4 regions of the Microbispora sp. CSR-4 genome follow, and region 4 is predicted to be linked to each of the others. Evidence: riboswitches for the same ligand, from Rfam matches in the RefSeq annotation. Region 4 holds a riboswitch; each other region holds the start of a gene.

Region 1 (4,181 bases), on a different contig from region 4:
TCTACTGGGAGTTCTATGTGGGCGACATCGGAGCGCTCGGATCCTTCCAGTTCGGCTCCGCCCACGTTGTCACCGCGTCGGCCCGCGATCTCGGCGGTAACGTACGCGACCCGAAACTCCTGCTGGGCTACTGGGTCACCAGCCGATCGGGCACCTCCTGGTCCGGCAAGCTGGTCGACAGCCACCGCGCCGAAGGGGCCACGTTCAACCATTTCTACGGCGAGAAGACCATCGTCCCCTGCCGCGATCTCGGCACGTCTCGTTTCCTCTACGCCGTCAACGCCGGGGCCACGGTCTCGGGCCGGGTGAGCTCGGGGAGCGCGGCGTTCACCATCCGCGGCTCGACCTACGGCGACAACTACCGGTTCAGGATCACGTTCAACGGCTGACGGGAACGTTCCACGGGTACGACAGGAGGACCAGGTTCGCCACACGGTTCGTGCGGCGACGGCGCACCGGGGGTGGCGCCGCCGCCGGCACCGCGGGCGGGGCGGCGCCGGTCCTCGACCAGCCGCCGGGACGTACGGAGGTGTTGGCCGATGAACGGACGTGTCCTGCCGGTCGCCCTGCTGACAGCCGGTCTGCTGGCCGGCACGGGCGGCGCGTACGGCACCGCCGCCTCGGCCGCGACGCCTTCCTCACCCGGTGTGCCCACCGCGCCCAGCGACCCGACGCCGCCGCCGACAACGCCGCCGACAACGACGGCCGACCACAACGACCAGGACGTCATGTTCGCCCGGATGATGATCCCCCATCATCAGCAGGCGGTGGAGATGGGGCGACTGGCCGAAGACCGGGCGGCGGACGCCCGGGTCGCGCGGCTCGCCCGGCGGATCGAGGCCGCGCAGGCTCCCGAGATCCGGACGATGAGCGGCTGGCTCACGACCTGGGGCGAACAGGTGCCCGGGGAGAGCCCGGCGCCGACGCATCACGCCATGCCCGGGATGATGTCCCCCGAGGACATGCGGCGTCTCGAAGGGCTGTCCGGACGGGACTTCGACCGGGCCTTCCTCACGATGATGATCCGGCACCACGAAGGCGCCGTCACCATGGCGCGCGACGAGCTGAGCGGCGGAAGCTACGAGCCGGCGCGTAGGCTGGCGGAGTCGATCATCTCCAGCCAGTCGGCCGAGATCAAGGAGATGAAGAGCATGCTGAGCGGCCTGCCTGGTTGACCTGCCGGGTCAGCATGCCGGGTCAGGGCACCGTGACGGCCCGGACCGGCGCCGTGCTCGCCGTGGCAGTCGCCACGGCGGAAGCGGCGAGCACGTCGCCGTCGAACACGTCGCCGTCGAACACGTCGCCGTCGAACACGTCGCCGACGAGCGTGGCGCCGTCGAGTATGGCGTTCGAAGCCCTGGCCGTTTCGGACCGGCCGGAGGTTCCCCTGATCGGGCCGGAGATCGCCAGGGCCGGGCCGGAGATCGCCAGGGCCGGGCCGGAGGTCCCAAGGCCCGGGCTGGAGTCCCTATGAGCGGCGGGAGATCCGGAAGGGGGAGGTCACCCGCGCTTGCGGTGCCGTCCGTCGGACGACGCCGCCGCGGTCTTGACCCGTATCCCGGTCACGGCGGTGGAGACCACCGCGAACAGCAGACCGGCCGACAGGACGGCGTCGCCCGGCGAGCACACGATGTCGAGCGGCTTCCCCTGCGTGGCCGCCATGTTCCTGGTGGCGGGCGCAGCGGCGCTCTGGACGCTCGCGTTCACGGCCGCCATGGGCTGGATCGTCACCGGCGTCTTCGGCGTCACCTTGACCTTGCGCGGCAGGCCGTACCCGACGATCGTGCTCGTGTCGCGGACCTTGCGCTTCAGCCACACGCCGTCGACGTTGCCCTCGATCGTGTGGACCTTCCGGCCGACGACCTTCTCGACGATGCCGACGTGGTCGATGTCGCGGATCTTCTTGGACCCTGACCAGGCGAAGAAGACCACGGCGCCCGGCTCGGGCTTGTCGCTCCAGGCGTGGTGCTTCTCGAACCACTTGGCGTGCCGCGTGGTCAGCGCGAACTCGCCGACATGGTCCTGCACCCCGGCCCGGTCGGCCGCCCAGGAGACGAACATGTCGCACCACGGGGCGGCCTTGAAGTCGGGGTCCTTGGCGACGTTTTCGGCGTACCACTCGCCGAACTTGGTGTGTTTCCCGGCTCGTTCGCGGTAGCCCAGCTCGGGGCGTACGGCGTCGAGCAGCTGTCGAGCTATCGGATCGGTGGAAATCGGGGGCTCCTCATGGCGCGCTTCGAGACATGACGAACCGGCCCGCGGGCGTGCGGCATGACGGCATGACCGTCCGGGGACACGCCACGGCGGGGCGGAATCAGAAACGGGAGATGTGGCAGCCCGTCACGGGCGCGCCATCACCCCGGAAGCCTGGAGACGTTCCAGGGCGGGCAGGTGGTCCGGCGACACGACGCGGACCGGGTGGGCAGGTGGAGCCGACACTCCACGCTCTCCTCTCCTTGGCCGCCTACCGGGTTAGCTGACGGGTTCGGGCCAGGAGTAGCCCTACCGGATGGTCCGGATTCACCCCAAGAGACGTGGGTCCCCGGTTCCCGGGATCGATGACTTCCGGGATTCGGCGGTCGCCGGTCGTCCTCGGGTTGAGGACCGCTCACCGGCGAGACACACGGGAAGCTTAGTAGATAACAAGTAAGACACGGCCAAATGGCCTGTAAAGGGGATCATCCCGGCTGTCGCCGTTCCCTGCTTCCGCAGGTCCTCACGGTCGCGGGCCGCCCGCGGTGAGATGCGCCACACCACGCCGTACGGCGCGGCTCTGCCAGCGCGGGTCTGCCGGCGCGGGGTCTGCCGGCGCGGCTCTGCCAGCGCGGGCCTGCTCGCGCGTGTCTGCCGGCGCGGGGTCTGCTGGGCCGAGTGCCGACGCGGTCGAGGGCTTCCGGCTGTCTTGGCGCTCCCCTCGCTCGCGTAGTCGCCGGGTCTGTCCGCGCGTCAGCCTGGGCCTGCCCTGCGCATCGCCCACGCTCCCGCCTCACGCCTCACGCCCGCAGCCTCCGGGGCCGGTCCGTGCGTCGCCCGGGCCGGCCTGTGGGTCCTCCACCGCCTGCCTCCCGCCTTACTCGTGTAGTCGTCGGGCTCGTCCGAGGCGGTGGTAGGTGAAGGCCCAGCGGTCTTCGCCTACGTTGCGGCGGGTGTAGCGCTCGGGGTGCTGGTAGCGGTCGCGGTTGTGGAACTGGCACGCCGGGCCCAGCAGCTTCAGGTCCGTGAGCCCGCCGGTGCTCCAGTTGTCGGCGTGGTCGATCTGGCACATGGTCGCCGGCAGCGGGCAGCCGTCGATCCAGCACGTGGCGTACCGGGCGAAGATGGCCCGCCGCTGGGCAGGAGTCGCCAGACGGACCTTGCGCCCCATGTCCAGCACCTGTCCCTCGGCGTTCATGACGATCCGCACCAGAGTCGAGGTCCGGGCGAGCCGATGCACGCTGGAGACGGGCAGCACCTGCCCGGTCGCCAGCAACAACCCCGGCGCTGTCCCCGGTGCCATCCCCAACGACGCCCCCAGCAGCGTGCCTGCCGACGCTCCCAACGACGCACCCAAGAACGCCCCGGGCATCGCGCCCGCCGACGCACCCGGAGATCCCGGTGACCCACCTTGCGCCGCCCCCCGCGATGCCCCCTGTGCGGCTCCTTGCGATGCCTCCTGCGCCGTCTCCGGTGTCGCTCGCCCGGCTCCCGGTGCCGTTTCCGATGCCCATCCGGGTGGTGTCTCCCGCTCCGGTCCGGGCCCGCCGGGCGTCGCTCCCGACGGTCCCGATGTCCCCGACGCCTGCGTCGCACGCGAGCACCGCGCCTCGCCGCAGCACCGGCACGCGCCCTGGCCGTCGCACCGGCACGTGCTGTGGCCATGCCGGCAGTCCCCCGCAGGCCCAGGCCCGGCGTGGGTGTGACGTGCGGAGGCGTCCTCGGGCGGAGGGTCCGGCCACGCCGCCTCCGAAGGCGCCACCTCCGTAGGCGCTGCCTGCGAGTGCGCCGCCTGCGATGGCGGCGCATCCGAAGCCGTCGCGACCGAAGCCGTCGCGCCCGAAGACGCTATGTCCGAAGGTGCTGTGTCCGAAGGGGCAGCGTGCGAAGGGGCAGCGTGCGAAGGGGCTGTGTGCCAATGCCCGCCACCATGAGCAGGCCATGCTGACACACCCCGCCGGACATGGGTTGCTCCAGACCGGGCCGCG
Region 2 (4,181 bases), on a different contig from region 4:
GTCGCCCATTCGGGCCGGTGGTACGTCACGGGCGCGGATCCGGAGATCGGCGAGGACCGGACCTTCCGGCTGGACCGCATCGCGGACGCGAGGACGCTGCCCGGCTCGTTCGAGCCGCCCGCCGGGTTCGATCCGGCGCAGCACGTCCTGGCCGGATTCGCCACGGCTCGATATCGGTACGACGTGGTGCTGCGGATCCAGGGGACGGTCGAGCAGATCCGCGCCCGGCTTCCCGCCGCCGTCGCGACCCTGGCGGATTCCGGGGACGAGGGCTGGCTCCGCGTCGAGGTGCGCGCGGAGCGGCTCGACTGGCTGCCTCCGGTGCTCGCCTCACTCGACCGGCCGTTCGTCATCGAGCGGCCGGACGAGCTGCGCGACCGTGTCGCGGCGCTCGCGGACCGGCTCGCGGCTTCCGCCCGCAGGACCGCAGAGTGACTGCGGGCGGGTGACGGCGGGCGGGTGACTGCGGGCTAAGCGCTGGTCGCCGGCGAACCGGCCGCGTGCAGATGGCGGTCGATCGCGGCGAAGGTGGCCGCCGGCTGTTCGATGTGCGGCAGGTGACCGGCCTCCGGGATCACCTCCAGCCGGCCGTTGGCGAAGGCGCCGGCGTAGGCGGCTCCGTAGGCGGGGGTGACGATCCGGTCGCTCTCCCCCCACACCAGGAGCGCGGGCACGTCGACGTGCCGCAACCGGCGGAGCAGTTTGGGATCGTGCATGTAGGGGTCGCCCGCCAGCGTGCGCATGGTGGCCATGTCGGCCGCCCGGGCTGCGAGCTGGTCGGCGGGGACGCCGGCCGGGTCGACGTAGAAGCGCTGCGAGTCGTGCCAGGCGTATTCGGCCACGCCGCGCGCGTCCAGGGCGAAGAAGTCGCGGATCGGCTCGCCGGGGACGTCCACGCCCACGGCGTCGACCAGCACCAGCCCGGTGATGATCCCCGCCGTGTCGCGTACGGCCATCTCGGCGGCGGTCCAGCCGCCGAGGGAGGAGCCGGCGACGAGAACGTCGCGCAACCCCAGGCGATGCAGGCAGTGCAGGTAGGCGAGGGCGAGGTCGTCGATGCCGGTGAGCCACGGGGGACGGTCGGTGCCGTCCCAGCCGGGATGCACGGGCGTCAGGGTGTGTGCCGTCCGGGAGAGGTGCCCGGCGAGCCCGGCGATCGTGGCGGGGCCGCCGCCGCCGTGCAGGATCAGGGCCGGTCTGCCGGTGCCGGCCTCCGACATGGTGAGGGACAGGTCGCGATCTGCAACAACTCGGGCGGGCGGTCAAACAGGTCCAATATCGGCAGCACCGGGCCCTGGAGAGCGGGCTGTCGGCGATCGGCGCGACGCTCGCCCAGTGGGACGCCCTCCGGGCGATCAGCCGTACCCCCGGGGCGTCGGCCCGGGAGCTGGCCGCGGCGACGTTCCAGACCGAGCAGGCCTTCGGCACCCTCGCCGGGCGGCTCGTGGCCCAGGGATGGATCGAACGCAGGCCCGGGCACGGCAGGCGCATCGAGCACCATCTCACCCCTTCCGGCGAGCGGGTCCTGGAAGCCGGGCGCAAGGTCGCCGACGAGGTGCTCGCCAGGTGCTACACCGCCCTGCCGGACGCGGACCGCGCGACCCTGCTGGCCCTGCTCCGGCGCCTCGTCGTGGAGGACGCGTAGCCTCCGGCCACGCCCTCGGCGGAGATGCGCTGCGCGGCGGCGCGTCTCCACCGAGGGCGTCCCGGGTCAGACGCCGGGGCGTACGGCGGTGAGGAAGCTGCCCCTCCAATAGGCGTTGAGCCTGTCGACACTGACCACCGCGCCGCTGTGGGGGGCGCTGATCACCTTCCTGTGCCCGAGATACATGCCCACGTGGCCGCCGCCACTGGTGAAGATGAGGTCGCCGGGCTTGAGGTGCGACAGCGAGACCCTCTTCTTGGCGTGCCTGAGCATCGCCCACGTCGTACGCGGGAGCTTGACGCCGGCCTTGCGCCAGGCGAACTGGACCAGCCCGGAGCAGTCGAACGCTCCTGGGCCCGTGGCGCCCCACACGTACGGGTCGCCGAGCTGCTTCTTCGCCACCTTGATGGCGCGCTCGGCCTTCTCCTGCTGGAGAGCCGCCTTGGTGAGCTTCCTCGTGGCGGAGTTCTCGGCCACGGGCGCGGGATGCAGGGGGGTGGTCGTTGTGGGGGGCACGGGCGGGATGACCGCCGAGGTGAGGGCGGGGGCGGGGGCGGGGGCCGGGGGTGGGGATGTCACCGTCGCGGACGCGGCGGCTGCGGGGAGTGCGCTCAATGCTCCGGCCGACGCGGTGAGCGCCGCGCTACCGATCGTGACGCAGGCGATGCGGAGCAGAGTGGTGGAGTTGGTGGACAGGAGGATCTCTCCCTTTGGTCTTCCGCTTGCGCCTACCGGGTTAGCTGACGGATTCGGGCAGGGAAGATCGCCCTACGGCGCCGGCGCGCCGATTCACCCCAGACCTTCGTCGAAGGTCGATTGGTTCCCCGGCTCCGAGCCTCCTAGCGGCTCGGATTCGGCATCACCGGCGCCCAGGGGGGCGGAGAGGCGGGGCGACGGCGACTGTGGATGGTCGAACCCGGCGGGGCCGGGTTCGTAACGACGAGGTCACGTGGATCCCGCCGATGGGCAAGGAAACTACCAAGAGCCCCATATCTCCGCAAAGAGCATCAAAAGGATAAGAAGCGCATAAAAGGGATCAACTGCGCGAAGTTGCAGGTCAGAGTGCATCTGCGGAAGAGATGTGGCGCTGGTCACACTCGTCCCATGGCGGGCCTGACCTGCGGAGGAAGGCGAGTAAGCCCTGGCGGCGGCGTACATCCTGACCCTGGAGGCCTTCGGCCCCTCGGCTGCCCGCCTGTGGTCCGGGGGGCGTTGATCGTCGCTTGCGCCGCCCGGCTGCCGCCCTGCACGAGCGGGCGTGACCTGCCGGATGGCTAGTTCGTACGCCAGAAGGCGCCGTTGGCGGAGGGGTCGTCGGGGTCGCCCTGCGGCGCGGTGAACCCGGCGCCCCACAGCGTCGTCGTCCCGGGCCTGCGCGCGATCGAGAACAGGGCGGCGTCGGTGCCGGCCTTCCGGGGGATCGGGGTGCTCCGCCACGTCGAACCCGTGACATGCCACAGGGTGGAGTTCCAGTCGCTCTGCACGATCCACACGCCGCCCGCGCCGTCGGGCTCCACCTCCGTGTACGGCTGGGCGTTGACGGCGCCGACCGAGGCGGTCCACGAGCGGCCGTTCCAGTGCATGACCAGGGGGCGGTCGTAGATCTTGTCGTCGCCCTGGTCGTCGGCGCCCTCCCAGCTCACGCCGCCGACGGCCCACACGTTGCGGGGGCCGAGGACGGCGATGTCGGTGAGCACCGCGGCGGCGTCGCGAGCGGGCAGTTTGATCGCGGGGGTGGGCACCAGCGCCCAGGACTTCCCGTTCCACCGCATGATCGCGGGACGGGTGCCCTTGGCCCCCGCCGCCCAGACGTCACCGGCCTTGTACGCGTCGACGGCGGCGGCGTGGGCCGGCAGCGGGACGCTCCGCCACGACGACCCGTTCCAGTGCCTGGCCGAGGCCGAGGAGTCGGCGACCGCCCAGACGTCCTTCGCGCCCGTGCCGTCGGCGTCCGTCGTGGAGAAGCCGCTGCCGAGCGAGAAGGTGGTCCATGTCCGGCCGTTCCACCGGCTCGCCTTCCCCGGGCCGAAGACCCACACGTTCTTGTCCGAGCCGGCGGTCACGGCCGTCAGCTCGTACGACGGGCTGCCGGGGAGCACCTTCCACGATCGGCCGTCGAACCGCTCGACCAGGCCCCGCCGCGTGCCGTTCACGACCCGGTGGCCGGCCGCCCACACCGACCCGTTGCCGAGGACCGTCACGTCGTCGAGCACGTCGTCCCCGGGCAGGGTGTTCACCTTGGCCAGCCGCCACGTGGGCGCGGTCTCCCCGGCCTGGCCGCCCTGGTGGGCCGCTCCCGAGGCCGCCGCGGCCGGCAGGAACGCCAGCCCGATCGCCGATATGCCCGAGACGAGTACGGTGCGCACGATGCTTCCCCTTCCGCTCACCAGTACGACGTTTGACCGAGGGGAGTCGTTCACACGTCGCGGAAGGGCCGGAGTCACTTCTTCTCCGTCCACGGCTCGTACGCGTCGTCACCGGGGAGCACCCAGATCTTCGCGTCGGGCCTGACCAGGCTCCGCACCCGCGTCACCAC
Region 3 (4,181 bases), on a different contig from region 4:
TCGCCACCCACATGGCAGACAAGGGCGGCGTCTACGTCCTCGACGAGCCGACCGCCGGTCTCCACCTCGCCGACGTCGAGCAACTGCTCGGGCTGCTCGACCGGCTGGTCGACTCCGGCAAGTCGGTCATCGTGATCGAGCACCACCAGGCGGTCATGGCGCACGCCGACTGGATCATCGACCTGGGCCCCGGCGCCGGTCACGACGGCGGCCGGATCGTCTTCGAAGGCACCCCGGCCGACCTCGTCGCCGCCCGCTCCACCCTCACCGGCGAGCACCTCGCGGCCTACGTCGGCGCCTGACCTCGGCCTGTCGCGAATGCCGGTCCGGGCCCGAGGCTCGCCCAAGCTGAGCACGCGACAGCAGGCCGAACCAGTGCGCGTGCCACATGCGATCACCGTCGCCGACCTGATGGGTTCGCCATCGGAATGGCGACGGTGTACCGCAACTCTCTAAGCGCGCAGGCCCGCCGACAACCGCAGGCCCGTCGGCCGGTGGAGCTCGGACATGAGCGCGACCGCCTCATCAGCGTATTCCCCCGGGCTGTGACCTGGGTCGACGTCATCAACCTGGGGTTTGAGCCGCACTCCCTGTTCTGAGGGTCACGAAGCCGTGGAGAACTGGGCCGGTAGGCCGTCCAGCAACTGACTCAGCAGCCCGTATCCGCCATCGACCCGGATCACCTGGCCGGTGACCGTGGCGAACGCGCCGTCCACGAGCGCGGCGATCGGGCGAGCCAAATCCTGCGGCCGCAGCATCGTGCCGGTCACCGACCGGTCACCGAAGTGGCGCCGGATGCCATCGGTGAACACCTCAGCGGTGGCATCGGTACGAACCGCGCCAGGGGCGACGGCATTGACGGTGATGCCGTCCCGTATGGTCTCGCCGGCGATCTGCTGGGCGAAGGCGTTCACCGCGGCTTTGGCAGTGGACTGGGCGGCACTGCCGATGATCAGCTCGGCCGCGGTAGCGGAGACGTAGACGATCCGGCCGGACCGCCGCCGGCGCATGACCGGCAGCACCCGCCGGGTCAGGTGGTAGATGCCGGCCAGCTCATCGCTGATCTTGGCTGCGAACGCCTCCCACGGCACATGCTCCAGCGGGCCGAAAGGCGGCGCCGCGGTGTGGGCGTTGCCCACAAGCACGTCGATCCGCCCGTGCTCGGCGACCACCCGGTCCACCAGCGTGGTCACCTGGGCTTCGTCGGTCACGTCGGCCTGTACCGCCTGCGCGGCGCCGATCTGCTTGACCACCAGCTCCGCGGAGTCGGCGTCTCTCAGATAGTTGACTATCACGTGATAGCCGAGCCGGCCCAACTCGAGCGCGGTCGCGGCTCCGATTCCCCGGCCGGCTCCGCTAACCAGCGCCCAGCAGCGCTATGACCACGGCGTGACTCCTGCCGACCAGGTGATTCTGAGCCAATAATGCAGAATGCGGCGATCTGCACGCGCACGGCTTACGGACGGGCGTCGTCCCGGAGTCGGCGCTCGCGCCTGCCGCGGGCCAGTTCGGTGCCCAGGGCGTCGAGGCGCTGGTTCCAGAAGCGGCGGAAGTGGTCGAGCCAGGTGTCGACCTCGCGGAGCGGCGCCGGGTCGACGGCGTAAAGGCGCCGGGTGCCCTCGGCCCGGACCGTCGCGAAACCGCTCTCCCGCAGCACGCGCAGGTGCTGGGACACCCCGGGCTGGGAGATCCCGAACTCCTCCTGCACGATCGCGCCGATCTCCCCGGCGGGGCGCTCGCCCTCCGCGAGCAGTTCCAGGATCCGGCGGCGCACCGGATCGCCGAGGACGTCGAACGCGTGCATGCCGTCAGGCTCGCAGCTCGCGCTCGCGTAGGTCAATTCGGCAGGAGCCGTACGCTCCCGGCCGGGACGGCGAAGCGCGCCGGGATCACCGGCGCGCTTGTGGGCCGTCGTCGGAACGACGATGGATCGTCCGCCAGAAGGCCGTCCGTCAGGAGGAGGCGGACAGGTCCCCGGGGTACATCGGGTAGCCGTATCCCGCCACCTGCCAGGTGGGACGGGTGCGGGCCTCGACGGCGCCGCCGTCGCCCGTGTTGCCCTCGATGGTCTGGATCGTTCCGTCGCCGTTGTCCTTGACGACGAACCCGACGTGGTTGATGTCGTCGATGTGCTTGCTGCCGCTCCAGGCGAAGAACACCACCGCGCCCGGCTTGGGCGTGTGACCCCAGCGGCCGTGGTCGGCGAACCACTGCGCGTGCTTCACGGTGTACGCGTCGGCGCCCATCACCGGGCCGATGCCGAGCTGCTGGCCCACCCAGGACACGAACATGTCGCACCAGGGGGCGTTGAGGTAGTCGGCGAGCTTGCCGCCGTCGCGGGCGAGGGTCTCGCGGGCGCGCGGCGTGGACATGTACCACTCCTGGAACTTGGTGCCGCCGCCCTTGGCGTTCTCGCTGATCCCGATCTGGCTCCTGGCCAGCTTCAGCACGTCGGCCGAGGTGATCTTGGGCAGCCTGGCGGCGATCTCCGGCATGGACTGCGCGGTCGCCGGACCCTTCCCGGTCGCCGGGTTGTCCGCGTGCGCCGCGGGCGCCGCGATCAGCACGGCCGAGGCGAGGGCTCCGCCCGCGAGGGCAGCGCGGACCCAAGTGGTGAAGACGTGCATGGTGGGGCGTTCTCCCTTACTTCCATGCCACCTACCGGGTTAGCTGACGGGTTCGGGCTGGAAGTCGCCCTACGGCACGCATGCCGATTCACCCCAGGAGAGGTGGGTCCCCGGCTCCGCGCGGACGCGGACTCGGCGGCCGGGCGGCAGGCCGGGATGGCCGGCCGCGTCGGTCTGAGGAGGGCTTCTTGACCATTGAGATGAGCAAGTGCGCCCTGAGCTGCCTAAAAGCTAATAGACCAGGTCAGACCGGTCAAGTAACTACAAGAGGGATTTTACCCGTCAAGTCCGGTACAAAGCGGACGGCAAGGGTACGGTGAGGCGGCCCCCGATCAGCGGGACCCCGCCCCTGACGGCGATCCCGCCCTGCCCCGCCCTCCGCCGCGGGCCCGGCGCGGGGGCGCTACCCCCGCGCCGGGACCCGGAAAAATCTCCCGGCCTCGCTTGACGCGCCCTTGGTCGCGGCGTCGTCAACGGGAGATCGCGTACGCGCCCGTGTCGAGGTCGTCGACGAGGGCCGGGCCGGTGGGCGTCCACCCGAGGAGGGTGCGCGTCGCGGTGCTGGTCGCCGCGAGGTCCATGCCGAAGAAGTTGCCGATCCACCCGAAGTGGTCCGGCACGTCTCCGGGGGCGATCGAGGCGACGGGAAGGCCGAACGCGCGGCCGATCGCCTCCGCGATCACGCGGGTCGGGACGCCTTCCTCGGCGACGGCGTGCAGCCGCGCGCCCGCGGGCGCCTTCTCCAGGCCGAGTGCGACCATGCGGGCGGCGTCGCGCACGTGCACGGCGGACCAGCGGTTGGCGCCGTCGCCCGGGTAACCCGAAACGCCCTTCTCGCGGGCGATCGCGGCGAGGATCGCGATGAAGCCGTGGTCGCCGGTGCCGTGCACGGTCGGCGCGAAGCGCAGGCTCACGGTGTGCACGCCACGCTCGACGAACTCCAGCGCCAGGTTCTCGCTCCCGCCGCGGGGCGAATCGGGGCCGTGGAACGGCGACGGGTCGTCCTCGGTGGCGGGCCGGCCCGGGGCGAAACCGGCGAGTCCCGAGGCGAGCAGGAACGGACGACCGGTTCCCTCCAGCGCCTCGCCGATGGTCTGCACGGCGGCTCGTTCGGTCGCCGCCGTGCCGGCCGGGTCGGACCAGTCGTGCTTGTTCGCGAGATGGATGACGGCGTCGGCGTCCCGGGCGCCCAGGCGGATGCCGTCGAGATCGTCGAGGTCGCCGCGGCGGACCCGGGCCCCCTTGCCCTCCAGGGCGGCGGCGGACGCGTCCGACCTCGCCAGTCCGATGACCTCGTGACCGGCGGCGAGCAGCTCATCGGTCACCGCGGAGCCGATCCATCCGGAGGCTCCGGTGACGAAAACACGCATGAGGAATCTCCTTCGGCGCACCGCCGGCAGGGCGGAGCGACTTCCCGAAAAACTGATGTCTGTGACTGACGTCAGTCACAGACATCACGGTACTCCTTCGTGGCCGTCATCACTACACTTGATCGCATGACGCGTTGGGCGCCCGGGGCCGCCGAGCGGCTGCAGGAGGCCGCGCTCGAACTGT
Region 4 (4,181 bases):
CGCAGACGTTGCGGACGATGGAACGCGACGGCCTGGTGTCACGCACGGTCACTCCGTCGGTGCCGGTGAGGGTCGACTATCGGCTCACGCCGCTGGGCGAGGACCTCATGCCGCTGCTCGAAGCGATCAAGCGCTGGGCCGAGATCCACATGGAGGATGTCGAAGCGGCCAGGCAGGCGTACGACCGCCGCTCCGGCCACCGACCTTGACGACCTTCAGGCGAGGCGTTTACCTTCCCTGAAGGGTGGGCCGACGACATCGTCGTGGGGGAGGGCGGACGATGGGTGTTCCCGAGGTCGTCTACCGAGGTGACAATCCTGCCTCGGACCTTGAGCGTGCCGGTCTCACCGAAGAGGATCTGCTTCTCCTCGCGGAGCTGGCCAAGGGAGTGACAGCAGACCGGGTGGGCCGCAGTCTCGACGTCAGCGGCCGAACCGTGCGGCGCCGGTTGCGGTGCATCTGCGACCGCATCGGTGTGGCGACGGCGATCGAGGCGGTCGCCTGGGCGGCACGCCGCCGCCTCATCTGAGTGTTTCATCTAAGCGCGTTATCCGACTGCGTTGTCCGGCCGCGTTCGCTGCGAAAGGGACCGGCGCCCCTCCAACGGAGGAGGGGCTCTCCGAAAAGGCCCCCGGAAAGGCTCCCCGGGAAGGCTCCCCGGAAAGGCCCCCGGGAAGGCTCCGTGGAAGAGCGCCCGCAGACAGAGGCCCTCGCAGACCGAGGCGCTCCGTAGACGAAGGGCTCCGTAGACCGAGGCCCCTGTGACAGAGGCTCCGTGGTCAGAGGCCCCGTGGTCAGAGGCCCCGTGGCCAGAGACTCAGTCGGCGACGCGCACCGCGCCCGCGAACGGCCGGCCGTCGATCTTCGCGATGTGGACGACGTCTCCTGTGCGCGGCGCGTGGATCATGTAGCCGTTGCCGATGTAGATGCCCACGTGGTGCAGGTCGGAGTAGAAGAACACCAGGTCGCCGGGGCGGAGCTGGTCACGCGGGATGTGCGTGCCGGCCGTCCACTGGTCGCCCGTGTAGTGCGGCAGGCTGATCCCGACGGACTGGTAGGCCGCCATGACCAGGCCGGAGCAGTCGAAGGAGCCGGGCCCATCGGCGCCCCACACGTACGGCTTGAGCTGCTGCGCGAGGGCCCAGCGCGCCGCCTGGGCGGCCTTGCCGTCACCGATGATGGGGAAGTCCGTCCTCGTGCGCGTCTCTCTGCCGATCGTCTGGGAGACCTGCCGGTAGAGGCTGCTCTCGGTCTTCTTGATCAGACTGGTGATCTTGTCGCGCCGGGCGTCGAGGCCGCTGAGGAGCTTCTTGACCTCGGCCTGCCGGGCGGAGGCGCTCTGCCTGGCCCGCGCGGCGGCGTCCATGGCCTTGGTGACCTCCGCGACCTCCTGGCTCTGCTGCAGCTCCAGCGCGTACGTCGTGGAGGCCTGGTCGAGGTAGCGCCGGGGGTCGATGTCGCTGTCGATGAGCGCGAGCGCGTTGCCGAGCCCGTTGGTCATGTAGGAGTGCTGCGCGAGGGCGCTCGCCTTCTGCCGGCGGACCTCCAGCTCGGCCTCGCTCTTGGCAAGGTTCTTCTTGGCGAGGTCGGCGGACCGCTCGGCCGCCTTCAGACGCACCCGCTCGCCGTTGTACTGCTCGGTGAGCGTCTCGATTTCGTCGTAGAGGTCCTCGACCTGCTTGGTGAGCTGCTTGAGGCTCGGCTTCGGGTCGGCGGTGGCGCTGACGACCGGGGCGCCGAACGTGATCGCGCTGATCGCGAGTCCGACGAACGCCAAACGGCGGAGGGGACCCGGACCGGCCGTGCCGGATCCGGATCGCCGGCCGCGGGCGTGCCTGCCCGCCGGCCTCTTGCCACGCATGCGCAACCGAGCTCCTCTCCCATGTGCGCCCCGCGGCGGGCCCGTCGTCGAGACGGGGCCGTACGGCGGGGCGCTGCTGAGCGCCTACCGGGTTAGCTGACGGGTTCGGGCCGGAGTAGCCCTACCTGGCGGATTCACCCCTTGTCGATCTGAGACCGAACCGATCCTGGATCCTGCAGTTGGGTCCCCGGCTCCCCTTCGCACTCGGTGCTTCGAAGATTCGGCGCCCGGTCGCCGCGAGCGCTCACGATGACCGGCATCGTCGCTGGACGATAGTGCACCGCGAGTTCTTGCTCAACCAGAACTCCGAAACCCGTCTAGGTTTGACAACCAAAGGATCACGGTCGGATCACGGGATCGGTTGTGAAACGTCCGTGTTCACAAGGGTTTGGAGCGATCCGAGAGTTTGGATGTGCTGCTCGGGCTGGTGAAAAAACTGGGACAAAAGTGGACAGTGGCCTTGGGGTGTGACCGTGCGTCCGTCCGCGTCCGGGCGGCTACACACGGTCAGAACTCATGTGGGGTCTGGCGTTTGGGGATGACCGTTATCCGGGGGACGCTCCGCGCATGGGATCAGGCCGCGCTGCGGCTAGGCTGACCGGTCATGGAGCAGGTCGCCGCGCAGACGCCCAGTGAGTCGGGTGCCACGGCCGTGACGGTGCGCCGGGCCAGGACGCCGGACGTCCGGGCGATCCGGCGTCTCGTCGACGCGTACTCCGGCAACGGGCCCCGCCTGCTCAAGAAGAGCACGGTCACGCTGTATGAGGACGTCCAGGAGTTCTGGGTGGCCGAGACGGCCGGGCAGGTCGTCGGCTGCGGCGCGCTGCACGTGCTGTGGGAGGACCTCGCCGAGATCAGGACCGTCGCGGTGGACCCCGCGGCGCGCGGCGGGGGCATCGGCCACCGGATCGTCGCCGCGCTCATCGAGACCGCCAGGGACCTCGGCGTGCGGAGGGTCTTCTGCCTCACGTTCGCGGTGGACTTCTTCGCCAGGCACGGTTTCCGGCCCATCCAGGGCACCCCGGTCTCCCCTGAGGTCTACGCGGAGCTCCTGGCGTCGTACGACGAGGGTGTCGCCGAGTTTCTCGACCTGGAGCACGTGAAGCCGAACACGCTGGGGAACACCCGGATGTTGCTGCACCTCGACCGTCATTGATCACCATTGATGGGCATTGATCATCGATCTTGACGGTGGTTGTCGACTGTTGCAAAGGTGACTGTTGATACGCCTGTCGCTACTTTTGGCAATATCAGCGTGTGCTACAGACGTGCGGCGCATGCGTCTTCGAAACGAGGTGACACGGTGAGCACCGGACAGCCGCCGTACCCCCAGGACGAGTCGGACGGAACGCCACCGCCGTCATCGAACCCCGGGTACAACACGGACAGACAACCCCAGGAATACGACCCCGACGTCACGGTGGTCAGCTATCGCGGGCAGCACACGGGTCCGCAGCAGCCGCCCGCCTACGACCCCGCTCAGGGCGGCTACGGCCAGCAGCAGGGCTACGGCGCCCAGCAGCAGCCGTACGGCCAGCAGGGCTATGGTCAGCAGGCCCCGCAGGCCCAGCAGCAGTACGGCCAGCAGACCGGTCCCCAGGACTACGGCCAGCAGCAGGGCTATGGGCAGCAGCAGGGTTATGGTCAGACCGGGCCGCAGCAGGGTCACCCCCAGCAGGGCTATGGTCAGACCGGCCCGCAGCAGCCGTACGGCCAGCAGCAGGGCTACGGCGCTCAGCAGCAGCCCGGTTACGGTCAGCAGGGTTACGGCCAGCCGCAGGCCCAGCAGCCATATGGTCAGGACCAGTACGGCCAGCAGCAGGGCTATGGGCAGCAGCAGGGTTATGGCCAGACCGGGCCGCAGCAGGGTCACCCCCAGCAGGGCTATGGTCAGACCGGCCCGCAGCAGCCGTACGGCCAGCAGCAGGGCTACGGCGCTCAGCAGCAGCCCGGTTACGGCCAGCAGGGCTACGGCCAGCCGCAGGCCCAGCAGCCGTACGGCCAGGACCAGTACGGGCAGCAGCAGTTCGCCCAGCCGAGCCCCCAGGCGGGCTATGGGCAGCAGCCCGGTTATGGCCAGCAGCCGTACGGCCAGCCCGCCTATGGTCAGCCCGGCTACGGCCAGCCGTACGCGCCCGCCGGCCCGATCCCGCCCGGCGCCCCGGCTCCGCTCGCGGAGTGGTGGCAGCGTCTCGTCGCCCGCATCATCGATGGCGTGATCGTCGGTATTCCGCTCGGGATCATCACGGTCGTGGTCGCGGCCATCGTCGTCACCAACGCGAGCGTCGACATTAGGAGCGGGGTTTACAACCCCGGAAGC

The links. Region 4 has a riboswitch for cyclic di-AMP ahead of FLV34_RS21940 (NlpC/P60 family protein). Riboswitches for the same ligand answer to the same signal wherever they lie in the genome.
Region 1: linked by a shared signal. The riboswitch ahead of FLV34_RS37735 (CHAP domain-containing protein) and the one ahead of FLV34_RS21940 (NlpC/P60 family protein) in region 4 are both predicted to bind cyclic di-AMP.
Region 2: linked by a shared signal. The riboswitch ahead of FLV34_RS06935 (C40 family peptidase) and the one ahead of FLV34_RS21940 (NlpC/P60 family protein) in region 4 are both predicted to bind cyclic di-AMP.
Region 3: linked by a shared signal. The riboswitch ahead of FLV34_RS32300 (CHAP domain-containing protein) and the one ahead of FLV34_RS21940 (NlpC/P60 family protein) in region 4 are both predicted to bind cyclic di-AMP.

The regions. Positions count from the first base shown of each region.
Region 1 is NZ_VJVX01000099.1:4,126-8,306, forward strand. It holds gene FLV34_RS37725 (hypothetical protein) at 1-389, shown strand, start outside; gene FLV34_RS37730 (DUF305 domain-containing protein) at 540-1,175, shown strand; gene FLV34_RS37735 (CHAP domain-containing protein) at 1,501-2,214, opposite strand; cyclic di-AMP (ydaO/yuaA leader) riboswitch at 2,446-2,588, opposite strand; gene FLV34_RS37740 (DUF222 domain-containing protein) at 3,071-4,181, opposite strand, start outside.
Region 2 is NZ_VJVX01000005.1:25,152-29,332, forward strand. It holds gene FLV34_RS06920 (YafY family protein) at 1-435, shown strand, start outside; gene FLV34_RS06925 (alpha/beta fold hydrolase) at 471-1,220, opposite strand; gene FLV34_RS06930 (MarR family winged helix-turn-helix transcriptional regulator) at 1,316-1,645, shown strand; gene FLV34_RS06935 (C40 family peptidase) at 1,712-2,161, opposite strand; cyclic di-AMP (ydaO/yuaA leader) riboswitch at 2,356-2,514, opposite strand; gene FLV34_RS06940 (hypothetical protein) at 2,920-4,011, opposite strand; gene FLV34_RS06945 (hypothetical protein) at 4,086-4,181, opposite strand, start outside.
Region 3 is NZ_VJVX01000059.1:13,372-17,552, forward strand. It holds gene FLV34_RS32285 (excinuclease ABC subunit UvrA) at 1-302, shown strand, start outside; gene FLV34_RS32290 (SDR family NAD(P)-dependent oxidoreductase) at 603-1,364, opposite strand; gene FLV34_RS32295 (helix-turn-helix transcriptional regulator) at 1,457-1,804, opposite strand; gene FLV34_RS32300 (CHAP domain-containing protein) at 1,953-2,627, opposite strand; cyclic di-AMP (ydaO/yuaA leader) riboswitch at 2,642-2,775, opposite strand; gene FLV34_RS32305 (SDR family oxidoreductase) at 3,098-3,997, opposite strand; gene FLV34_RS32310 (TetR/AcrR family transcriptional regulator) at 4,124-4,181, shown strand, end outside.
Region 4 is NZ_VJVX01000030.1:2,616-6,796, reverse strand. It holds gene FLV34_RS21955 (helix-turn-helix domain-containing protein) at 1-209, shown strand, start outside; gene FLV34_RS21950 (LuxR C-terminal-related transcriptional regulator) at 281-529, shown strand; gene FLV34_RS21940 (NlpC/P60 family protein) at 818-1,777, opposite strand; cyclic di-AMP (ydaO/yuaA leader) riboswitch at 1,928-2,081, opposite strand; gene FLV34_RS21935 (amino-acid N-acetyltransferase) at 2,466-3,017, shown strand; gene FLV34_RS21930 (RDD family protein) at 3,165-4,181, shown strand, end outside.